Regions from separate parts of the Massilia sp. BAP21 genome, predicted to be linked through region 2. Evidence: predicted binding sites of a transcription regulator. Region 2 holds the regulator's gene; each other region holds the start of a gene.
What was found. The regulator FNR, encoded in region 2, switches genes on or off when oxygen is low (the NO sensors DNR and NnrR bind a similar motif). The targets are predictions, from matches to a motif close to TTGATNNNNATCAA.
Positions count from the first base shown of each region.

Region 1: ACWYRN_RS08895 (OmpW/AlkL family protein) is a predicted target of FNR. The motif match lies at 6,689-6,702, and genes of this name have one in related genera.
Region 3: ACWYRN_RS20765 (universal stress protein) is a predicted target of FNR. The motif match lies at 1,391-1,404, and genes of this name have one in related genera.

Region 1 is NZ_CM173596.1:2,022,762-2,030,754, reverse strand. Features, by position in the region: gene ACWYRN_RS08935 (extracellular catalytic domain type 1 short-chain-length polyhydroxyalkanoate depolymerase) at 1-172, shown strand, start outside; gene ACWYRN_RS08930 (cysteine-rich CWC family protein) at 383-610, opposite strand; gene argB (acetylglutamate kinase) at 781-1,710, shown strand; tRNA gene ACWYRN_RS08920 (tRNA-Thr) at 1,771-1,845, shown strand; gene ACWYRN_RS08915 (TraB/GumN family protein) at 1,875-2,771, opposite strand; gene ACWYRN_RS08910 (pyrimidine 5'-nucleotidase) at 2,795-3,547, shown strand; gene slmA (nucleoid occlusion factor SlmA) at 3,574-4,152, shown strand; gene pabB (aminodeoxychorismate synthase component I) at 4,172-6,007, shown strand; gene ACWYRN_RS08895 (OmpW/AlkL family protein) at 6,011-6,622, opposite strand; gene ACWYRN_RS08890 (glutathione peroxidase) at 7,013-7,609, opposite strand; gene ACWYRN_RS08885 (CoA-binding protein) at 7,630-7,993, opposite strand, start outside.
Region 2 is NZ_CM173596.1:5,733,967-5,741,959, forward strand. Features, by position in the region: gene cydB (cytochrome d ubiquinol oxidase subunit II) at 1-38, opposite strand, end outside; gene ACWYRN_RS24985 (cytochrome ubiquinol oxidase subunit I) at 42-1,511, opposite strand; gene fnr (fumarate/nitrate reduction transcriptional regulator Fnr) at 1,742-2,509, shown strand; gene ACWYRN_RS24995 (VOC family protein) at 2,516-2,947, opposite strand; gene ACWYRN_RS25000 (DUF885 domain-containing protein) at 3,179-5,026, opposite strand; gene ACWYRN_RS25005 (FixH family protein) at 5,241-5,762, opposite strand; gene ccoG (cytochrome c oxidase accessory protein CcoG) at 5,771-7,150, opposite strand; gene ccoP (cytochrome-c oxidase, cbb3-type subunit III) at 7,147-7,993, opposite strand, start outside.
Region 3 is NZ_CM173596.1:4,686,626-4,694,618, reverse strand. Features, by position in the region: gene ACWYRN_RS20775 (cation-translocating P-type ATPase) at 1-487, shown strand, start outside; gene ACWYRN_RS20770 (universal stress protein) at 508-1,329, shown strand; gene ACWYRN_RS20765 (universal stress protein) at 1,492-1,932, shown strand; gene ACWYRN_RS20760 (universal stress protein) at 1,940-2,785, shown strand; gene ACWYRN_RS20755 (NAD(P)-dependent alcohol dehydrogenase) at 2,838-3,893, shown strand; gene ACWYRN_RS20750 (universal stress protein) at 3,947-4,771, shown strand; gene ACWYRN_RS20745 (PHA/PHB synthase family protein) at 4,780-6,672, shown strand; gene ACWYRN_RS20740 (NAD(P)H-dependent oxidoreductase) at 6,700-7,287, opposite strand; gene ACWYRN_RS20735 (bifunctional acetate--CoA ligase family protein/GNAT family N-acetyltransferase) at 7,284-7,993, opposite strand, start outside.

The sequences.
Region 1 (7,993 bases), 2.1 Mb from region 2:
GTTCACCCGCACCACGCACAAGCGCGCCGACGGCAAGGTGCATGCCGAACACTGGGTGATCCATGGGGCCGGGCACGCCTGGTCGGGCGGCAGCGCGCATGGCAGCTATACCGATGGCAAGGGGCCGGATGCGAGCAGGGAGATGCTGCGGTTCTTTACGACGCAGCGGTGACGGGCGGCGGAGCGGGCATTTCTACTTTGCCGGCGCCGGTGAGCGGACATTTCAACTTTGCTGGTACGGGGTCGTAGGGTGGGCACTTGTGCCCACGCGGTGCCACGGTTGAAGCTCGAAAAACATGGGCTTGCCATCATATGCTGCCGTATCGACTTTCAACTGCCGTACCGCGTGGGCACAAGTGCCCACCCTACAACGGCAACCCCATCAATCGGTATGTTTGGTGCGCGAGCGTTCCGCGATATGCGCCTTCAGACAGGCCGGGCACCAGCACGCCGTCTCGGCGGCCACGCCGGTGCCGCTCGCGGGCACAGCGGCCGTCGCCACGTTCGGTACCGGCACCACCGGCGGCAATTGCGTGCACCAGCACGGGCCGTCGCCGCCATCGGCCATGGCGCAGCCGAAGGCGGCGCCGCAGCGGCTGCAGAGGCTCATCGCGCTGCCTCGCGACAGGGTTCCTGTGTCATGTGTAATATCGTCCAAGCATTCATCGGCGGCCATCCTCGGTGGGTTACACAATAAAATACAACAAGATCGCCATATAATGCCTGCAGGGGTGGGCGTGTTGCCTGTAAAATCTCCGCCACTTTTATTCCGGACTCTCCATGAACGCTCAGTTGACCAGCCTGAAGACCGAGGACCAATCGAGTGACCTGACTGCGGTCTCGCCGCAGATCAAGGCACAGATCCTGGCCGAGGCCCTTCCTTACATCCGCAATTTCCACGGCAAGACCATCGTCATCAAATACGGTGGCAACGCGATGACCGACGAGCGCCTGAAGCACGGCTTCGCGCGCGACGTCATCCTGCTGAAACTGGTGGGCATGAACCCGGTCGTGGTGCACGGCGGCGGTCCGCAGATCGACAACGCGCTGAAGAAAATCGGCAAGCAGGGCACCTTCGTGCAAGGCATGCGCATCACCGACGAAGAAACCATGGAAGTGGTGGAGTGGGTGCTGGGCGGCGAAGTGCAGCAGGACATCGTCATGCTGATCAACCACTACGGCGGCCAGGCAGTCGGCCTGACCGGCAAGGACGGCGGCCTGATCCGCGCACGGCGCATGGCCATGCCGGACAAGGAAAAACCGGGCGAATTCCTCGACATCGGTTTCGTCGGCGAGATCGAAGCCATCAACCCGGCCGTCGTGAAAGCGCTGCAGGACGACGCCTTCATCCCGATCATTTCGCCGATCGGTTTCGGCCAGGACGGCCAGGCCTACAACATCAATGCCGACGTCGTCGCCGGCAAGATCGCGGAAATCCTGAAAGCCGAAAAGCTGATCATGATGACCAACATCGCCGGCGTGCAGGACAAGTCGGGCAACCTGGTCACCGATTTGTCGGCGCGCGAGATCGACGAGATGTTCGCGGACGGGACGATTTCCGGCGGCATGCTGCCGAAAATCTCGTCGGCGCTGGACGCCGCCAAGTCGGGCGTGAACACCGTGCACATCATCGATGGCCGCATCGAGCACTCTTTGTTGCTGGAAGTCTTGACCGAACAGGCTTTTGGCACTATGATCCGGTCGCACTAAGATTTTCGACGGCAGCAATTGTCGTTACGGCGGGTTCGCCCGCCGCAATCTTATCTACCAGCCCTTGTAGCTCAGTGGTAGAGCACTCCCTTGGTAAGGGAGAGGCCACGTGTTCAATCCACGTCAAGGGCACCACTCTCTTCAGCAGTACCCTCCCCCGTTTTTCAGTACACCCGCTCCACCTTCATCCCGCGTTCGCGCAGCAGCTCCGGCACGCCACGCTTGCCCAGCAAATGCAGCAGGCCCACCGCCGCCACCGCATTGTTCTCGCGCTGGATCATCGCGGCCAGCTTGTCGGCCATCGGCCCGTTGCGCTCGTCGAGCACCACTTCGCGCGTAAATTTGGCGACAAGGCTGTCGTCGGTCTCGATGCGTTTGGCGATGCGGTCCAGCGCCGCCTGGTCGGCACGCTCGTAGGCATCGAACAGTTCGCGCGCCTCGCGCAGCTGCTGGCCCGAGGCCATGTGCTCCAGCGTTTCTTCCAGCATCTTCCATTGCATGTCGATCGGCAGGCGGTCCAGCAGCGCCGCCTGGAACTGCAGCGTTTCCAGTTCCACGATCGGGGTCCTGCCGCGCACCTGGCCGGCCAGGTGCGCGTCCACGCCAAGCGCCGGGTCGACGCCGAGCTTGGCCAGGTCGGTGATCGCCAGCAGCGTGGTCAGCATCCAGGGTTTCAGCTGCACCACCGCGGCCGGATCGATGCCCTGCGCCTTCAGCGCGGTTTCGATGCGGGCGCGGCGTTCCGGCGCCAGGGCGCCATAACCGGGGCTGCCGGCCGTGAACAGGCCATGCTGCATGAAGGCGGCCGCCGCTGCCTGCGGATCGCGCGTCGCATCGACTTCCAGCGCCAGCGTGGGCGCGGCCGCCACGGCGTCGCGGATGCGCGGCTCGAGCGGGTAATAGGCGGGTTTGCCGGCGTGGATGGTGCCGTACAGGTAAAGCGTGTGCTCCTTGTCGCTGACCTTGAACAGCGCGCCGCGCTCGGCGGCCATCGCCTGGAACGCCAGCAAAAACAGGCCCAGGAACAGGCTGCGGAACACCACTATAATCGGACCTTGCATTCTTTATCTCCTTGTTAAAAATCTTGCCAAATATTAAGCCTTCTTCGCTCGTCTGGCTGTTTGATCTTGACAACACCCTGCATGACGCTTCGCATGCCATCTTCCCGGCGATCAGCGCCAACATGAACCTGTACATCGCGCGCGTGCTGAGCAACGGCGGCGTGAACGAGGTCACGCAGGCCCAGGTCGATGCCGCCCGACTCGGCTACTGGAAGCGCTACGGCGCCACCCTGCTCGGCATGATGCGCCACCACGACGTGCGCGCCGCCGACTTCCTGCGCGAGACCCACGACATCGGCGACCTGCGCGCGATGATGCGCGCCGAGACCGGCCTCGGGCGCCTGCTGCAGCGCCTGCCGGGCCGCAAGATCCTGCTCACGAATGCGCCGCTCGACTATTCGACCCAGGTGATGCGCCACCTGAACCTGGGCCGCCACTTCGCCCGCCACATCGCCATCGAACAGATGCACGTGCACCGCCAGCTGCGCCCCAAGCCCTCGAAGCTGATGCTGCAGCGGGTCTTGCGGCGCCACGGCGTGGCCGCGCGCGACTGCGTGCTGGTCGAGGACACGCTGGCCAACCTGAAAAGCGCCAGGCAGCTCGGCCTGCGCACGGTATGGGTCACCGGCTACCTGCGCCGCATCGAACGCAGCACGCTGGCCAATGCCAGGCCGCGGCGGCTGATTCGCCCCACGTACGTCGATGTCAAAGTAAAATCCGTGCGCCAGCTGCCGAAGCGCCTGGACCAACTGCGCCAGCCACGCCGGCCGCGCTGATTCATCCACCTCTACCCTGGGAACCAATGGCAAGTACCAAGCCGGGCCAGCGCAAGCTGCAAATCCTCCAGGCCCTGGCCGCGATGCTCGAGCATCCCAAGGGCGAGAAGATCACCACCGCCGCACTGGCGGCGCGCCTGTCCGTATCGGAAGCGGCGCTGTACCGGCACTTCGCCAGCAAGGCCCAGATGTTCGAGGGGCTGATCGACTTCATCGAGACCAGCGTGTTCGGCGTCATCAACCAGATCGTCGAGAACGAAGAGCGCGGCGTCGACCAGGCCCATGCGATCCTGCAGATGCTGCTGTCGTTCGCCGCGAACAATCCCGGCATGACGCGCGTGCTGATCGGCGACGCCCTGGTGAACGAGGACGAGCGCCTGCAGCTGCGCATGAACGCCTTCTACGACCGCGTCGAACTGGCCTGCAAGGGCGCGCTGCGCCTCGCGGTGACGCAGGGCCATGGCAGCGAGCCTGAAGTGGCCGCGCGCGCCAGCCTGCTGGTGAGCTACGTCACCGGGCGTTGGCACCGCTATGCCAAGAGCGGCTTCCGCCAGCACCCGTCGGACGGCAGCGGCGTACAATTGTCGCTCCTGCTGGCAGCCTGACGCATTCATCCACTTCCCCATGCATTCCTCCGCAGTCTTTGCCCTGCTCGACGATGCGAGCCCGGACGGGCACGCGCATGCCCTGTCGCGCCTGTACACGGGTCACATGGGCACCCTCGCCTGCCATGATGCCGCCGGCTTCGGCGCGCTGCTGGCACAGCTGGAAGCGGCGCTGGCGCGCGGCCTGCATGCGGTGCCGGTGCTCAGCTACGAACTCGGCGCCCACCTGCTCGGCATCCCCGCCAAGCCCCTGGAAACGCCGCTGGCCCAGGTGCTGCTGTTCGAGCGCTGCGAACGCATGACGGCGCAGCAGGCGGCCAGCTGGGTCGCCACGCGCGCACTGGACACCGCCCCGGCCGGCATCGCCGCCATCGAAGCGAACGTCGGCGAGGCGCAGTTCGTCGACGCCATCCGGCGCATCCGCGCCTACATCGCCGCCGGCGACACCTACCAGGTGAACTACACCTACCGCTTGCGCTTCGATGCCTTCGGCTCGGTCTTCGCGCTCTACCAGCGCCTGCGCGCGCGCCAGCCGGTGCCGTATGGCGCCCTGGTTGGCTTGCCCGACGGCGGCGCCCTGCTTTCCTTCTCGCCCGAACTCTTCGTGCGCCACCAGGCCGGCACCTTGCTGGCGCGGCCGATGAAGGGCACGGCGCCGGCCAGCGGCGACTCCGACACCGATACGCGGCGCGCCGCCGGCCTGGCGCTCGACACCAAGAACCGCGCCGAGAACCTGATGATCGTCGATCTGCTGCGCAACGATCTCGGGCGCGTGGCGCAAACGGGGACCGTGGCCGTGCCGAAGCTGTTCGAGGTCACGCGCTTCGGCGCCGTGCTGCAGATGACGTCCACGGTGCAGGCCCGGCTGCGCCAGGATGCGACGCTGGCCGAGGTGTTCGCCGCGCTCTACCCGTGCGGCTCGATCACCGGCGCGCCGAAGCGCCGCACCATGGAAATCATCGACGAGCTGGAACCGGACCCGCGCGGCGTCTACACCGGCGCCATCGGCTGGTTCGATCCTTCCGCACAAGGCAAGGCCTTCGGCGACTTCTGCCTGTCAGTGCCGATCCGCACCCTGGCCCTCGGCCCCGGCGAAGGCGTACGGCGCGGCGAACTGGGCGTGGGTGCCGGCATCGTGCACGACAGCGACCCGCAAGCCGAATTCGCCGAATGCCAGCTGAAGGCGCGCTTCCTGACCGGCTTGACGAACGACGTCGAGATCTTCGAGACCATCAAGGCCTCGTGGGAAGACGGTCCGCGCCACCTGGGCGAACACCTGGCGCGCATCGCCGGCTCCTGCGCGTATTTCGGCCGCGCCTTCGACCGCGACACCGCACGGGCGATGGTGGTTGATGCCTGCCTGGCCCTGCCACGCGAAGGCATGTTCCGCCTGCGCCTGGCCAGCAGCGCCGACGGCAAGCTCGCCCTCACTTCCGCGCCGCTGGCGCCGCTGCACGAGCCGGTGCGCGTGGTCCTGGCCGATACGCCGGTGGAGTCAGGCGACATCTTCCTGCGCCACAAGACCTCGGTACGCGCGCGCTACGACGCAGCCTGGCGCGCAGCCGAAGCGCAGGGCGCCTTCGACGCCCTGTTCTTCAACGAGCGCGGGGAATTGACGGAAGGAGGACGCAGCAATGTGTTCGTGCGGGTTGGCGGGCAGTGGATCACGCCGCCGCTGTCGTGCGGTTTGCTGCCGGGAGTGACGCGCGCCGTGATCCTGCAGGCGCCGGCCTGGCAGGCCGTCGAGGGCATCGTCACGCGCGCGATGCTGGAAGAGGCCGAGGGCATCATGGTCTGCAATGCCCTGCGCGGCCCGATGCTGGCGGTGCTGGATGCACCGCGCAGCGACGCCTGAAGCCTAGAAGCGGTAGCCGACGCCAATACCGAACAGCACCGGGTCGACCTTGACCTTGCTGGCGTGCGCGCCGCCGACATACACGTCGCTGCGGATCTGCACCTTTTTCACGTCGACGTTCAGCGACCAGTTGCGGTCGAGCTTGACGTCGAAGCCGGCCTGCAGCGCGCCGCCCCAGCTATCGTTTTCCAGGTCGCCGGCGCCGTCCAGCAGGCGCACCTTCGAGATGCGCGTGTAGTTCAAGCCCGCGCCCACGTAGGGGCTGAAAGTCTGCGCCGGCGCGAAGTGGTATTGCAGCGTCAGCGTTGGCGGCAGGTGCTTGAAGCTGCCGATCTTCGCGCCGTCCAGGGTGACGTCGTGCTTCTGCGGATAGGTGAGGATGAGTTCGGCCGCGATGTTCGGGGTCAGGAAGTAGCTGACGTCGAGTTCGGGAATGGTCTTGCTCTCGACGCGAATCAGGTTCGCGGCGCCGGCACCGCCTACCGGGTCGGATTTGTTGGCGGTATCGATGTGCACCGCACGTGCGCGCACCAGCCAGGGAGATTCCTGCGCCATGACGGCGCCGCTTGCCAGGCCCAGGACAACTGCCAGCAGTTTGATACTCAACTTCTTCATTTTTCTTACCTCATCGTGTGTCGTTGTGCGATGAGGTAAGTCTATTGATGCGTCGCAACAAAATCGTTGATGCAGATCAAAACCGATATTGTTGGCCTGCAGCTGGTGGCCTGCGGCTGATGGCTGGTGGCTGATGGCCTGCGGCCTCGACCGTACGGTGGGCACTCCGTGCCCACGCGGTTACGTGCTCGTGATTGCACCGCTGGCCGTGGGGACTCGCTCGCGAAGGTCAAACCCGGACACGGCCTTGTCCGCCGCATGCGTTTCGAGCGACACCTTGCGGCAGCGGACTGGCGGAACCGTGCGTACCGCGTGGGCACGGAGTGCCTGGCGCGGCCCGGCCCACCCTACGAACAGCCGGCGCCGATGACCTGCGCGACGATGCGATCATCAAAGCGCCGCTTCGATCTTGCTCACCAGCGCAGGATCTTCCGGCGCCACCTTGCTCGGGAAGTGCTCGATCACCTTGCCGTCGCGCCCGATCAGGTACTTGGTGAAGTTCCACTTCGGTTCCTTGCCGGTCTGCCTGGCCAGGCTGGCGTGCAGGGGATTGGCGTTCGGACCCGACACCACGGTCGTCGAGAACATCGGGAACTTGACGCCATAGGTGTTGTAGCAGAGGTCGGCGATTTCCTTGGCGTTCGCGGATTCCTGCTTGAAGTCGTTCGACGGGAAGCCCAGCACCACCAGCCCGCGCGGGCCGTATTTCGCATTCAGCTTTTCCAGCCCTTCGTACTGCTTGGTGTAGCCGCAGTAGCTGGCGGTGTTCACCACCAGCACCACCTTGCCGGCGTACTGGCACAGGTCCTGCGGCGCTTCGTCCTGCAGGCGCTTGAAGTTCTGGTGCAGCAGGGCCGGGCAGGATGCCGGCGCGGCGGCAGCGGGTGCGGCCGGTGCGCCGGCGCGGGCCGGGGCCGCCGGGGTTTGCGCCAGGGCAGACAGGGAGGCGGCGGCGAGGCCGAGGAGCATGAGGGAGGATTTCAGCATGGCGTGGGATGAGATGAGGTTCAGGCGTTGAGTGCGCGGTGTTCGATTTTCAGGCAGTGGTTCATCACCACGTCGAGGCCGGCGGCGCGCGCGAGGTCGGCGGCGGCCTGGTTCTCGATCTCGAGCTGCATCCACAGGCAGCCGGCACGGATCGCAATCGCATCGCGCGCCAGCGGCGGAATGTCTTCGGACTTGCGGAAGCAGTCGACGATGTCGATGCGGGTGCCGCTCGGCGCCAGCGCGTCGGCCGCGGCCTGCAAATCGGCATACACGCGCTCGCCGAGGATGTCCTGGCCCTCGTAGGCCGGGTTCACGGGAATGATGCGGTAGCCCTGCTGCTGCAGGTACTCGGCAACGCCGAAACTGGCGCGCTCGGGCTTGTTC
Region 2 (7,993 bases):
ATGATGACGGCCCAGATGACCGAGGTATCGATACCCATCCTTCAGCTCCTCTTTCCGTCGCCGCCCAGGTCCAGGCCGGCGCCGTCGCCGTCGCCGGTGCCGTCATCGTCGTTGCCGACGTCCGCCGCCGACATCGGCCGCATCGGCGTGCGGCCTTCGCCCGGCCCGCCCTCGGGCGTGCGCTGCAGCTCGAAGTGCTGCGGTCCCTTGCGCATCATGCGCAGCACGTAGATGGTGCCGGCGCCGAACACGAAGAAGTACGCCACCACGAAGATCCCCAGCGTCAGCGCCAACGCCGGCGCGCCGTGCGGCGACACCGCGTCGGCCGTGCGCAGCACGCCGTAGACCACCCAGGGCTGGCGTCCGACCTCGGTGGTGACCCAGCCGGCCAGGATGGCGACCAGGCCCGCCGGCCCCATGCACAAGGCGGCGCGCAGGAACAGCCGTTTCGTGAAGATTTGCCCTTCCCGCCGCAGCCACAGGCTCCAGGCGCCGAGCGCGATCATCAAGAGGCCCAGGCCCACCATTACGCGGAAGCTCCAGAACACGATCAGGGAGTTCGGCCGCTCGTCCTTCGGGAAATCCTTCAGGCCCGGGAACTGGCCTTCCCAGCTGTGGGTGAGGATCAGGCTGCCCAGGTGCGGCACCTCGACCGCGTAACGGGTGGTTTCGGCTTGCATGTCGGGTATGCCGAACAGCTTCAGGCCGACCGCTTCGCCCGGCGTGTTCTCCCAATGCCCCTCCATAGCCGCCAGCTTGGCCGGCTGGTGTTCAGCCGTGTTCAGGCCGTGGAAATCGCCGATCACGGCCTGGATCGGGGCCACGATCAGCAGCATCCACATCGCCATCGACAGCATCTTGCGCACCGCCGGATTGTCGCGCCGCCGCAAGAGCTGCCAGGCGCCGACCGCGCCGACGATCAGCGCCGTGGTGAGGTAGGCGGCGACCACCATGTGCATCAGGCGAAACGGGAACGAGGGATTGAAGATGATCGCCAGCCAGTCGACGGGCACCATGCGGTTGCCCTCGATGGCATAGCCCTGCGGCGTCTGCATCCAGCTGTTGGCGGCCAGGATCCAGGTGGCCGAGATCAGGGTGCCGACCGCGACCATGGCGGTGGCGACGAAATGCAGCTGCGGGCCGACGCGGTTCCAGCCGAACAGCATCACGCCGAGGAAACCGGCTTCCAGGAAAAAGGCGGTCAGCACCTCGTAGGCCAGCACCGGCCCCATGATGCTGCCGGCGAACTCGGACATGGTGCTCCAGTTGGTACCGATCTGGTAGGCCATGACGATGCCCGACACCACGCCCATGCCGAACATGACGGCGAAAATCTTCAGCCAGAAGTGGTACAGGTCGACATACACCTGGCGTTTGGTGCGCAGCCACGACAGTTCCAGCACGGCCAGGTAGCTGGCGAGACCGATGGTCACGGCCGGGAACAGGATGTGGAAGGACATCGTGAAAGCGAACTGGATGCGTGCCAGATCCAGGGCCGAAAAACCGAACATGAACGCTCCTGTGGGCTGTGGTGTTCCGAATCTAGCATGGCAGCGGGCGCGCACAATTGCCGTTTTTGCCACTTCACGCGCAAGTTGACCGCTGCATCAAGCCCCGTGTCGGCAGGCTTTTGCAGCGGTTCATCGACCCTTTCCGCAACGCAGCGTGAACCGAAAGGCTGGGTTGCAAAAGCGACCGGGACTATAATCCCGGTATTGACTGCCATCCCATTTTCCAGCCGATGACCCAGGACACCTCTTCCACCACCTCCGCCCCGATCAGCATCGGTGCGCTGAAGGCCAGCTGCAGCGCCTGCAGCATGCACCAGCTCTGCCTGCCGATGGGCCTGGAAAACGCGGACATCGACCGCCTCGACAAGATCATCGGGCGCCGCCGCAGGCTCGAAAAGGACGAGCGCCTGTATGCGATGGGCGAGCCTTTCCGCAGCCTGTACGCGGTGCGCTTCGGGCACTTCAAGACCTACCAGATCAACGCGGCCGGTGAACAGCAGATCACCGGCTTCCAGATGGCCGGCGAGCTGCTGGGCATGGATGCGATCAGCGGCGACCGTCACCATTGCGACGCGGTGGCGCTGGAAGACAGCGAGGTATGCGAGATTCCGTTCTCGCGCCTGGAAGAACTGTTCGGCGAAGTGCCGGCCCTGCTGCGCCACTTCCACCGCATCATGAGCCAGGAAATCACGCGCGAGCAGAACGTCATGCTCCTGCTGGGGAACATGCGCGCCGAGCAGCGCTTTGCCGTGTTCCTGGTGAACCTGTCGGCGCGCTATGCGGCGCGCGGCTATTCGTCGACCAGCTTTGCGCTGCGCATGTCGCGCGAGGACATCGGGAATTACCTGGGGCTGACCATCGAGAGCGTGAGCCGGCTGCTGTCGCGCTTCAAGAAGCAGGGCTGGATCGCGGTCGACAAGCGCGAGGTGACGCTGCTGGAACCGGCGCGCTTGCGGGCAATCGCGGCCGGGACCGAGCAGTGCACGCCGATGGCGTGAACTTGATTAGAACGTGACCTTCACCGACGGCGCGCTGCGTTTCGCTTCGCCGTGGAAGACGGCCTCGATGTTGTTGCCGTCGGGGTCGAGGACGAAGGCGCCGTAGTAGCCGGGGTGGTAGATGGCGCGTTCGCCGGGGGCGCCGTTGTCCTTGCCGCCGGCTTGTAACGCGGCCTGGTGGAAGGCGTCGACCATGGCGCGGCCGGCGGCCTGGAAGGCCAGGTGATGGCGGCCGGTGAGCTCGCCCTGCGCGGCGTCGCTGGTTTTCGTCGAGATGAAGAGCTCGTCGGCCCAGAAGTAATCAATGCCCTCGCCGCCCAGCGGGATGCCCAGCACCTCGAACACGGCGGTATAGAAGCGTTTCGACGCGGGCAGGTCGCGCACCACCAGTTGCAAGTGGTCGATCAGGCGTCCGCGGTGCAATTCCTGGGTTTCCATGGTGCGTCTCCTTGACAACGGTGGTGCAGGAATTATGCCGCAGTTTCGTAGGGTGGGCACTCGTGCCCACGCGGTGTCACCATGTGCGACCATGCGCCATTGTTTTATACGGCACGGATGATCAGCCGTCGTACAGCGTGGACACAGGTGCCTTGCGCGGCCCGGTCCACCCTACAAAAACCAGATAGCTACGTAGGGTGGTTCTCGAACCCACCCGACCGGACCTGAAGATTACGCCTTGGCTTTCTCCTTGGCGATCCACCCATCCACCAGCTGCCCCAGCACATCCAGCGGCACCGATCCGGCGCTCAGCACCATGTCGTGGAAGGCCGGCAGCGAGAACTTCGCGCCCAGCTCCGACTTCGCCTTGTCGCGCAGTTCGACGATGCGCAGCATGCCGATCATGTAGGCCGTGGCCTGGCCCGGCCACGCCACATAACGGTCGACCTCTTCGACATTGATGCCGTAGTCGACCGCCTGCTGGCGCGTCCAACCCTTGGTGTGCAGGCCGGTATCCACGACGAGGCGCCGTGCGCGGAACAGCTCCGAACCGAGTGCGCCGAGCAGCCCCGGCACGTCGCCCCGCTTTTCGTCTCCATACCAGCCCTGCTCCACCGCCAGCCGCTCGGTGTACAGCGCCCAGCCCTCGCTGTGCGCGCTGCCGCCGCTGAAGATGCGCTGGCTGCGGAATTTCGGGATGCCTTCCAGCTCCTGCTGGATCGCCAGCTGGAAGTGGTGGCCCGGCACCGCCTCGTGGTAGGACAGGCTGCGCATACGGATCATGTTGAAGGTCGGGCCGCGCAGCGGCACCCAGAACACGCCCGGACGGCTGCCGTCCGGCGCCGGCAGGCTGTAGTGGGCGGCGGCCGAGGCTTCGGTCAGCGGCGGTTCGCGGCGCACTTCCACCGGTGCGCGCGGCTTCAGGTTGAATAGCGACTCGCTGCGGCGCTCGGCGTCCTTCACCATCTCGGCATAGCTGGCCAGGATGGCCGGGCGCGGGTCGCCTTCGCCCTTCGGCTGGAAGGTGGCGTCGAGCGCCTTCATGCGCGCCTCGATGCTGCCCTCGTTGAAGCCGAGCGCGCGCAGGTGCTTGTCCATCTCGGCTTCGATGCGCGCCACTTCGCGCAGGCCGATGGCGTGGATCTGTTCTGCCGTCAGCTTGGTGCTGGTGTAGTTCTCGATCGCGCGGTTGTAGGCGGCCAGGCCGTTCGGCAGGCGCGAAATGCCGGCCGTGTCGTTCGTCTTCGGATGCAGCTCCGCCATGAAGGCCTGCACGCGGGCGTAGGCCGGGCGAATTTTGTCTTCGACGATCTTCGTCGCACGCGCGATCGCTGCTGTACGTGCTTCCGGACTCAGGTCCTTCAGGGCCGCGCTGCGTTGTTCCAGCGAGGTGACCAGCACGTTCTGGGCGGCAGCCGGCTTCAGGAAGGTGTCGACCTGGTACTGGGCGCGCTCCAGGATGAAGCGCGGCGGGATCATCTTCTTCGCCGTGGCGTTGTTGGCGCGGGCCAAAGCTTCGTTCATGCGCGTGCCCACCTGTTCCAGGCGCGCCAGGTAGCTGTCGACATCCGACGCGCGGCGCATCGGGTGGGTTTGCGTCATGAAGTTGACCAGGCTGACCTGGGCGCCGCTGAACTGCTGGAACACGAAGCCGTGGTCCTCGAAGGGCTCGTTGGCGACCGTGTTCGACAGCGACCAGCGCATCACCGCGGCCGAGATACGCTGGGTCTCGTCGAGCGGGCCGGCCATCCATTTGTCCAGGCGCGCGATGCCCTGCCTGGCCAGCGCGATCATCTTCTGGCGCTGGGCCGGGGTTTGCGGGGTCAATTGGCGGTCCAGCGCATCCTGCTCGGCGCCGCTGAAGTACTGGGTCGAGGTGGCGAACTGCGGGTTCTGGCGCACCCAGTCCTGGGCGAAGCCGTCGGCCCATTTGTCGAAGGCGGCGTTCGGTTTCACGGCAGCCGTGGCGGTGGCCGGGGCAGCGAGGGCCTGTTGCGGCAGCACGGCGGCGGCGATGGCGAGCGGGACGAACAGCGAGGCGATGGCGGTGCGCAGGATGCGGCGGGAGGATGCGGGCATGGATGTCTCTTCTAATTGGTCGTGCGGCGGGTTGCCGTTACGAAAATCTAACATGGAAGAGATGGCAGGGACAGTCTTTACAGTTGCGGTACGGGGTGCGGGGTGCGTAGGGTGGGCACTTGTGCCCACGCGGTCCCATCGACGGAATGACGGCGGCGTAACTCAACGGTGCTATACCGCGTGGGCACAAGTGCCTTGCGCTGCGCGGCCTACCCTACGGGGCGTCGGCGACGATGTTCAGCGCCGGCTGCTTCGCCGGACTCCAGCTGCGCGCCAGCCGCCATTCCCTGCCCTCGCCTTCGACCACCACCTGCCAGTGCGTCGGCTCCAGCCCTGTCGCATGCACGGTGAAATTGCCGTAGTCGTCGGGCCTTACCTCCAGCGTCACGTCCTTCTGCGGCTGGGTCGGATGCGCCAGGTGGATGCGAAACGGCGCCAGCATCGGCCGCCCGAAACCCAGCAAACGGCCGGACAGCGTGCCGGCCTGCGCGTCGAAACGGGCATCGAGCGCCAGTTGCAGTGCCGTCGCCGCGCGGTCGCGGCGCAGGTCCTGGTTGATGGCCTTGCCCTGCTTGTAGTAGTCGTCGACCACCATCGCGTCGGGCTGCTGCACGGCCAGCCAGACGGTGACCGCCGTGGCGATCATGACCGCCGCCGGCCCGAGCATGATGAACCAGGGCCAGCGGTGCCTGTACCAGGGCTTCACAAGCGGCTTCTTGACAGCGTGTTGCATCATTCACTCCTTCAGCGCGGCACGATAAAGGCCGCTTCTTCGCGCACAGACACCGACGAATCGTCCAGCGCCGTGACGGTGAACGCGATCCGGTGCGAACCGCCCGCGCCCGCCTCGGCGCGCACCCGCACCGGCACCGCACGCGCGCTGGCGCCGTCGAGCGCCACCACGCCGGCGCCGACGATGCGCGCACCGGGCATGCCGTCGACCGCCAGGCGATAGCTGCGCGCGTCTTCGCTTGTATTCATCAGCTGCAAGCGGTACACGTTCTCGATCTGCCCATCCTCGACTTCGCGCCCCATCGAGCCGCGGTCGCGGATCACGTCCACCTTCAGCGGCGTGCGCAGCGCCAGCGAGGTGCTCATGGCCAGGATCAGCAGGCCCAGCACCGCTGTGTAGCCCAGCACCTTCGGACGCAGCAGGCGCCGCTTCACCTCCCGCGCACCCCAGCCACGCGCCAGCGCGTTCTCGGTCGCGTAGCGGATCAGGCCGCGCGGCTTGTCCACCTTGTCCATCACGCCGTTGCAGGCGTCCACGCAGGCGGCGCAGCCGATGCATTCGTATTGCAGGCCCTGGCGGATGTCGATGCCGGTCGGGCAGACCTGCACGCACATGGTGCAGTCGATGCAGTCCCCCAGCTTGTCGCCAGCCGTGCGCGCGCCCGGACGGCGCGGTTCGCCGCGCTTGCGGTCGTAGGTGACGACCAGGGTGTCGCGGTCGAACATCGAGCTCTGGAAGCGCGCATACGGGCACATGTACTTGCATACCTGCTCGCGCATCCAGCCGGCGTTGCCGTAGGTGGCGAAGCCGTAGAACAGGACCCAGAAGCCTTCCCAGGCGCCCAGGCTGAAGTTGGCCACTTCATGTATCAGCGTGTGCACCGGCGTGAAGTAGCCGACAAAGGTAAAGCCGGTCCACAGGGCGACGGCCAGCCAGGCCGCGTGCTTGGCGCCCTTCTTCCAGATCTTCTCGAACGTCCACGGCTGGCGATCCAGGCGGATGCGGGCGCTGCGCGCGCCTTCGATTTTCCTTTCGATCCAGAGGAAGAGTTCCGTGTACACCGTCTGCGGGCAGGCGAAGCCGCACCATACCCGCCCCGCCACCGCGGTGACCAAAAACAGTCCGTAGGCGCAGATGATCAGCAGGCCCGCCAGGTAGATGAAGTCCTGCGGCCACAGCACCAGGCCGAACAGGTGGAACTTGCGCGCGCCCAGGTCGAACAGCACCGCCTGGCGCCCGTTCCACTGTAGCCAGGGCAGCCCGTAGAACACGATCTGGGTCAGCCAGACGCCGGCCCAGCGCAGGCGCGCATAGCGGCCCTTGATCTCGCGTGGGTAGATCTCCTCGCGCGCGGCGTACATCTTGACCACCGCTTCCTTCGGCACATTCATTTTGCCGCTACCTTGTCGTCGATGGGTTTCACAGGCTGCGGATTCGACAGGCTCCACACATAGGCCGCCAGCACATGCACCTTGGCTTCGCCCAGGAAGTCGCCAAAGGCGGGCATGGTGTTGGTGCGGCCCTTGCGGATGGTTTCCATAATGGTGTCGGCGCTGCCGCCGTACAGCCAGGTTTTATCGGCCAGGTTCGGCGCGCCCAGCATCGGATTGCCCTTGCCCTCGGCGCCATGGCAGGCCGCGCAGGCGCCGAACTTGGCCTTGCCGAAGGCGACCTTCACCGGGTCGGCGGTCAGGCCGGACAAATTGCGCACGTAATGGGCCACGCCTTCGATGTCCTTGTCCGAGCCGAGCGCCGCGCCCATCGCCGGCATCTGGCCGATGCGGCCGGCCATGATGGTCTGCTTGATGGTCTGGGGCTCGCCGCCATGCAGCCAGTCGGCGTCCGTCAGGTTCGGATAGCCCTTGTTGCCGCGCGCATCCGACCCGTGGCACTGGGCACAGTAGTTCAGGAACATGCGCTCGCCGATGGCGTGGGCCTGCGGGTCGGCCGCCACGGCCTTGATGTCCTGGCTGGCGTAGCGCGCGAACAGCGGGCCGAAGTCGGTATCCGCCTGTTTCAGCTCGGCCTGGTAGGCGCCGGTCGAATTCCAGCCAAGCTTGCCGCCATAGCTGCCCAGGCCCGGGAACAGCACCAGGTAGACGATGCCGAACACGATGGTGAGATAGAACAGGCCCATCCACCAGCGCGGCATCGGCGTATTCAGTTCGGTGAGGTCCTCGTCCCAGACGTGGCCGGTGGTCCTGGCGGGCTGGCCGTCGGCATCGAGTTTGACC
Region 3 (7,993 bases), 1.0 Mb from region 2:
GATGCGCCGCGCGCCCCGCCCGCGCGACGCGCCCCTGGTCGACCGGCGCGCGCTCTTGCTGGCCCTGGCACAGGGCCTGCTCGTGCTGGCGGTGGTCGCCGGCGCGTACGCCTGGGCGCTGTCGGCCCTGCCGCCTCCGCAGGCACGCGCCTTCGCTTTCGCCGTGCTGGTGGCGGCAAACGTCGGCCTGATCTTCACCAACCGCTCGCTGACCCTGACGCTGCCCGAGAGCCTGCGCCAGCCCAACCGGGTTGCCTGGCTGGTGGCGGCCGCCGCCCTGTGCGCTTTGGCGCTCGTGCTGTTCGCCGCGCCGCCCGCCGCGCTGTTCGGGTTCGCGCCGCTCGCCCCGCTGCCGGCTGCCGCGGCCGTCGGCCTGGGACTGGCGGCGATGCTCCCGTTTGACCTGGTCAAGCTTGCGGGACGGCGCCCGGGCCGCGGCGCCGCGGGCCGGGCGCCGCCCGGCGGCGCAGGCACGGCCCGGCGTTGACCCATCTTCCGGAGACTCCCATGTCCTATCGCACCATCCTGGTCCACATCGACGCTTCGCCGGGCGCCCATGCGCGTATCGCGCTGGCGGCGCAGCTGGCATGCGAACACGGCGCGCACCTGGTCGGCGTCGCCGTCACCGGCGTTTCGCGCCTGTTTTACCAGGAAGCAAGTGCCGACCTGCTGCGCACGGTGCTGGCGCCGCAGATGAACGAACTGGTCCGCAGGGCCGAACGCGAACTGGCCCGCTTCGCCCGCCAGGCCGCCCGGGCCGGCGTGCCCTCGCACGAGACGCGCCTGGTCGACGACGAGACGAGTGCGGGTATCGCGCTGTCCGGACGCTATGCCGACCTGCTGGTGGTGGGCCAGGCCGACCCCGCCCTGCCCCAGCCGCCCGGCGGCGATCCGGCGCCGCACGTGCTGCTTGCCTGCCCGCGGCCGCTGCTGGTCGTCCCGTATATCCAGCACGAAGCCGCGACGGGAAGGCGAGTGCTGCTGGCCTGGAACGGCAGCCCCGAAGCGGTGCGCGCCCTGGATGCCGCGCTGCCGATACTGCGCAGGGCCGCCAGCGTGACGGTCGCCTGCTTCGTCCCGCCGGGCGCGCCGGGCTGCGATCCGGCGCTCGCCCCTTACCTGGCGCGCCATGGCGTCGATATCGCCGCCATCGCCGAGTCCGCCCACCAGGATATCGGCGAGCGCCTGCTGTCGCTACTTGCCGACCACGGATCGGACCTGCTCGTGATGGGCGGATACGGCCGCGCCCGGTTAAGCGAACTGCTGCTCGGCGGCGCGACGCGCACCATGTTCCAGTCGATGACGGTGCCGGTGTTGATGGCGCATTAGCACAGGGAATTTACTTCAGTCTATGTCGCTGCACAAGCTTCCCCGGAACAATCCAAAAAATTTGATGTGCATCATGGCGATCGAGGCGCTCGAACGCGAGACTGCAAGCACCTGCATCGGCCGCAAGCCAACCTGCCTTACCAACAGCGACGGGAGACGTGCATGTTCAGGAGGATACTCGTTCCGACCGACGGCAGCGCCGCCTCGATGGCGGCTGTCGACGCCGCAGTCGGCCTGGCCCACCATACCGGCGCCCAGCTGTTCGGGCTGCACGTCATCCCCGTGCGCCCGCTGTTCAGCGAAGTCCTTGGCGTGCTGATGGCGCCCGACAACGCCGAGCGCTCGCGCGAATTCCTCGGCTACGTGGAGCGCCGCGCCAGGCAGGCGCGGGTTGCCGCGAGCACCGACACCCGCCGCGCCGATGCGCCGCACGAAGCCATCGTCACGGCGGCGCGCGACCTGGGATGCGACCTGATCGTCATGGCTTCCCACGGTCGCGGCCCGGTCCAGTCCGTATTGCTTGGCAGCCAGACCCAGCGAGTGCTGGCACACAGCGTGATTCCCGTGCTGGTCATCCCACGGCCCGACACTTTCTCCGGCTGAGCCTTCCATGCGCTACAAGACCGTCCTCGTCCACGCCGACCTGTCGCGCCACGCGCCGCAGCGCATCGAGGCCGCAGCCGCCATCTGCGCCGGGCAGGCAGCGCACCTGGTCGGCGCCGCCATGACCGGCATTCCGCGCGCAGTGTTTCCCGACGGGTACGACGTCCAGCTGGGCACCCTGCTCGCCAGCTACCTCGACCCCGTCGCGCGCAATGCCAATGAAGCGCTGCGCCGGTTCGAGGCAATCGCCCGCCGCCACGGCGTGTCGCACGAGGCGCGCCTGGTCTGCGACGCCGTGCCGGACGCGCTGGCGCTGCTGGCCCGCTTTGCCGACCTGGTCGTGGTCAGCCAGGACGATCCCGACGAAAGCCTGGGCTACCTGCCCCCTGCCGAACGCATGCCCGACTACGTGATCGCGCAGGCCGGGCGCCCCGTGCTGGTGCTGCCGCGCACCGCGTCCGCCGCGCCTGGCTGGCCGCGCCGCGTCCTGCTGTGCTGGAACGGCAGCCGCGAAGCCTCGGTCGCGATGGCGGCCGCGGTGCCGCTGATGCAGCGCGCGCCGCATACCACCCTGGCCGTGTTCGCGCCGGTCTTTCCCGCCGCCTTTGCCGGCGCGCAGGAACTCGCCGATGCGACGGCCTTCCTGCGCCGTCATGCGGTGCGCGCCGACGTGACGCTGCGCGATCCGCAGCACGATACCGGCCACGCCATCCTGGCGCTGGCGGCCGAGCTCGGCTGCGACCTGGTGGTGATGGGCTGCTACGGCCATTCGCGTTTCCAGGAACTGCTGCTCGGCGGGGCCAGCCGGACCGTGCTGCAGGACGCGGCGTTGCCGGTGCTGCTGGCGCGCTAGCCGGGCCGGCCGGCACCGACACAACCACTGCACAAGAGCGAGGGAGGACCACATGAGCAAGATGAACGCAGCCGTCTTCACCGGCCCCGGACGCATCGTCCTGGCGCGCAAGGACATCCCGCGCGCCGGTCCCGGCGAGGCCATCGTGAAGATCACCATGACCACCATCTGCGGCACCGACGTCCACATCCTGAAGGGCGAGTACCCGGTCGCCGACGGCCTGACGGTCGGACACGAGCCCGTCGGCACGATCGCCGAACTCGGACCCGGCGTCACCGGCTACACGATCGGCCAGCGCGTCGTCGCCGGCGCCATCAGTCCCTGCGGCCAGTGCTGGTCCTGCCTCGACGGGCACCAGTCCCAGTGCGGCGGGCACGCCATCGGCGGCTGGCGCTTCGGCAACACCATCGACGGCTGCCAGGCCGAGTACGTGCGGGTGCCGTTCGCCATGGCCAACCTGGCGCCGATCCCCGACGCACTGAGCGACGAGCAGGTGCTGATGTGCCCGGACATCCTGAGCACCGGTTTCGGCGGCGCCGAGAACGGCGGCATCCGCATCGGCGACACCGTCGCCGTGTTCGCCCAGGGACCGATCGGCCTGTGCGCCACCGCCGGCGCGCGTTTGCGCGGGGCGGCGCGCATCATCGCCGTCGACCGCGTCCCGGAGCGGCTGGCGATGGCGCGCCGCCTCGGCGCCGACCACGTGGTCGACTACAGCGCCAGCGACCCGGTCGAAGAAATCATGCGCCTGACCGGCGGCCAGGGGGCCGATGTCGCCATCGAGGCGCTCGGCACCCAGCAGACCTTCGAGAGCTGCCTGCGCAGCCTGCGCCCGGGCGGCACCCTGTCGAGCCTGGGCGTCTACTCCGGCAAGCTGACCATGCCGGCCGACGCCCTTGCCGCCGGGCTCGGCGATCACCGCATCGTCACCACGCTCTGCCCGGGCGGCAAGGAACGCATGCGGCGCCTGATGAACATCGTCGCCTCCGGCCGCCTCGACCTGCAGCCCCTGGTCACGCACCGTTTCCGCCTCGAGCAGATCGAAGACGCCTACGAGCTGTTCGCCAATGGCCGCGACGGCGTGCTGAAAGTGGCGATCGTGCCCTGAATCCTGCCCTGAACCTCGCCGGTCACCGGCTCGCCCCATTGAAAGGAGTTGCCATGTACAAAACCATCCTCGTCCATGTGGACGAAAGTCCGCTGCTCGACGCCCGCCTGCAGGCCGCGGCCTGGCTCGCCAACGCGCACGGCGCGCACCTGGTCGGCGCCGCCGCCACCGGCATGTCGTGGCCGGCCTACGCCATGCTGGCCGGCTCGATGGCGGTGACCCCCATCGACGAGTTCGACACCTTGCGCACGCTCGGGCGCGAGAGCCTCCAGCGCTTCGCCGGCCGCGCGCGCCAGCTCGGCGTGGAATCGGTCGAAGAGCGCCTGGTCGAGGACCAGAACCGCGATGCCCTGCTGCTGCAGTCGCGCTACGCCGACCTGGTGGTGCTGGGCCAGGACCGCGCCGACGGCGTCACCGTGCGCGGCTTGCCCCAGTGGCTGGCGCTGCACGGCCCGCGTCCGGTGCTGGTGGTGCCGCCGGTGTACGGCGGCGCGCCGATCGCCGACAGCATCGTGGCCGGCTGGGACGGCAGCGTGCCGGCCCTGCGCGCCATCTGCGCGGCGCTGCCGCTGCTGGCGCGTGCGCGCACGGTGCGGCTGGCGCTGGTCAATCCCGAGCGCGAAGGCGGCCTGCACGGCGACGAGCCGGGCGCCGACATGGCGCTCTACCTGGCGCGCCACGGGGTGCCGGTCGAGGTGGTGGTCGAACGCAGCGGCGCCGCGCCCGGCGACGCCCTGCTCGGCATCGCCGCGGCCGCGAACGCCGGGCTGCTGGTGTCCGGCGCCTACGGCCACAGCCGCTACCGCGAGATCGTGCTCGGCGGCGCCACCCGCGTCCTGCTCGAGCGCGCCGCACTGCCGGTGCTGTTCGCGCACTGAAGCGGAGCATGAACCAGCCCGCCTTCCCCCCTGCCGGCGTGCGCGAGCGCGACGCCAGCGCCTGGCAGGGCACGCACCACCGCTACCCCGAGGCCGGGGTCGAGCACGCGGCCGCCGACCTCGCGCTGAACGCCTGGCTCGGGCGCTTTACCGGCTACGTCTCGCCGGCCGCGCTGGCGCTGGCCTGGCTGGACTGGGCGGGCCACCTGCTGCTCTCGCCCGACAAGGCGGCCGAGCTGGCCGTGCACGGCGCCGCGGCGTTCGGCGACTGGCTGCGCTACAGCGCCGGCGCGGCCATCGCCAATGTCGCGGGGCCCGCCGGTCAACCAGCTCCGCCGACGGCGGCCGCTGCGGCCGGTCCAGCCAGTCGGGGCGTTTCGCATTCCGCCGATGCAGCCGGTGCGGCACGGCCCGCCGGCCCGGTGCGGCCGCTGGCCCAGGACAAGCGCTTCGCCGACCCGGCCTGGGCGCGCTGGCCGTGGAATGCGCTGAGCCAGGGCTTCCTGCTGCAGCAGCAATGGTGGCACCGGGCCACCAACGGCGTGCGCGGCGTGTCGCGCCACCACGCCGACGTCGCCACCTTCGTCGCGCGCCAGCTGCTCGACTGCGTGGCGCCATCGAATTTCGTCGCCACCAACCCGGTCGTGCTGCAGGCGACCTGGGAGCGCGGCGGCATGAACCTGGCGCGCGGCGCCATGCGTGCGGCCGTCGACGTCTGGCGCGCGGCGGCCGGCGCCGCGCCGCCGGCGCTGCTGCCGGGGCGCGAGGTGGCATGCACGCCGGGCCGGGTGGTGCTGCGCAACCGCCTGGCCGAGCTGCTGCGCTACGACCCGCAAACGCCGCGGGTGCATGCGCTGCCCATCCTGATCGTCCCGGCCTGGATCATGAAGTACTACATCCTCGACCTGTCGCCCCAGAACTCGCTGGTGCGCTACCTGGTCGAACACGGGCATACCGTGTATGTCATCTCCTGGAAGAACCCGGACGCCGCCGACCGCGACCTCGGCCTCGACGACTACCGGCGCCTGGGCATCATGGCCGCCCTCGACGCCATCGTCCAGGACACCGGCAGCGCGCGCGTGAATGCCTGCGGCTACTGCCTCGGCGGCACCCTGCTGGCGATCGCGGCGGCGGCCATGGCGCGCGACCACGATGCGCGCCTGGCCAGCCTGACCCTGCTCGCGGCCCAGGTCGATTTCACCGAACCGGGCGAACTGTCGCTGTTCATCGACGACAGCGAAGTCGCTTTCCTGGAAGCAGCGATGTGGAGCCAGGGCTACCTCGATACGCGCCAGATGGCCGGGGCCTTCCAGCTGCTGCGCACCAACGACCTGGTCTGGTCGCGGCGCCTGCGCCACTACCTGCTCGACCTGCCCGAGCGCGCGACCGACCTGATGTCCTGGAACGCCGACGCCACCCGCATGCCCTACCGCATGCATTCCGAATACCTGCGGCGCCTGTTCCTGAACAACGACCTGGCCAACGCGCGCTACCCCGTGGACGGCAGGCCGGTGGCGCTGACCGACATCGCGGCGCCGGTGTTCGCGGTCGGCACCCGCACCGACCACGTCGCGCCCTGGCGCTCGGTGTACAAGATTGCCAGGCTGACCGACACCGAGGTGAGTTTCCTGCTCACTTCGGGCGGCCACAATGCCGGCGTGGTGGCGCCGCCCGGCACGCCCGGCCACAGCCACCAGTTCGCCACCCGCGCCTACGACGCGCCCTGGATCGACCCCGAGCGCTGGGAGCACGACACGCCGGTGGTCGAAGGCAGCTGGTGGCCGACCTGGGAAGCCTGGCTGGCGCGCCATGCCGGGGCCTGGATCACGGCGCCGCCAATGCCGCAGGCACCCCGGCCGGAACTTGGGCCGGCGCCGGGCCGCTACGTGCTGCAGCCCTGAATGCGCGGCGCCCCGGGCCGGCCCGCGTCAGCGCGCATGCGCGCCGAGTTCGCGCAGATGCCTGCACCAGCGTTCGACCACCTCGGGCGCCAGGTCGGCCGCGCCGCCCACCAGCGTCGTGCGCACCGGCCGGATGCCGGCGAATTCGAGGATGTTGCGCTTGAGCGCCTTCAGGCTGTGCGCCCGGTAGAACCAGCGGTAAAACGGGGTCGGCATGCCCATCGTGACGATCACGCGCGCGCTGCGCCCGCCGAGCAGCCCGGCCTTCAGCGGATTACGGGCATCGCGCGCGATGGCGAAGCCTGGCCTGGCCACCTGCTCCAGGAAAGCCTTGGTCAGCGCCGGCATCTCGCCCAGCCACAGCGGGTAGACCAGCACCAGGTGGCTGGCCTCGCGGATCGCCTGCTGGGCCGGCGCCAGGGCGGGCGGCACCGGGCCGTGCTGCCAGGCCTCGGCGCTGCGCAGCAGCGGGAAGTCGAGCGCGGCCGGCTCCACCGTGGCGACCGCATGGCCGGCCCCACGCGCGCCGTCGGCGTAGGCGCGCGCCAGCACATGGCACAGGTGGCGCACCGTGCAGTCGGGATGGCCCTGCAGGATCAGGATGCGCGCGCTCATGGCGCCTCCTCCAGCCCTTCGCGCGGCGGCCGCAGCGCCAGGCGCAGCGTCACCAGCTCGTCGTCCTCGCGCGTGACCTCGAAGCCCTGGCGCCGCGCCAGCGCGCGCATGCCGGTGTTCTCGGCCAGCGCCGTGCCGACGATCTCGCGCAAGCCGCACGCTCGGCCGTAGTCGACCAGGGCCGCCATCAGCAGGCTACCCAGGCCCTGGCCCTGCAGGTCCGAGCGCACCACGATCGCGAATTCGCCGGCGATGTTGTCGGGGTCGGCCACCACCCGCACCACGCCCAGGGTTTCCTCGCCGTCCTGCGCGGGACGGGTCAGGACCAGGGCCATCTCGCGCGCGTAGTCGATCTGGGTGAAGCGCGCCAGCTGCGCGTCCGACAGTTCGCGCACGCTGCCGAACATCCGCAAGTGGACGTCGCGCGCGCTCAGGGCGCGGAAGAAGGCCTGGTGCGCGGCCGCGTCCTCGGGCCGGATCGGGCGCAGCGTCAGCAGGCCGATACGGGTCTCGACCTGGCGCACCAGCGCCTCGGGATACGGCAGGATCGCCATGCGCGCCAGCGGGTCGGGCCCGGCCGCCGGCGCCAGGCGCACCCGGGCGTCGAGCGCCAGCACGCCGCCGGCGTCGGCCAGCAGGGGATTGATGTCGAGCTCGCACAGCTCGGGCAGGTCGGCGGCCATCTGGCCGAGCCGCACCAGCACAT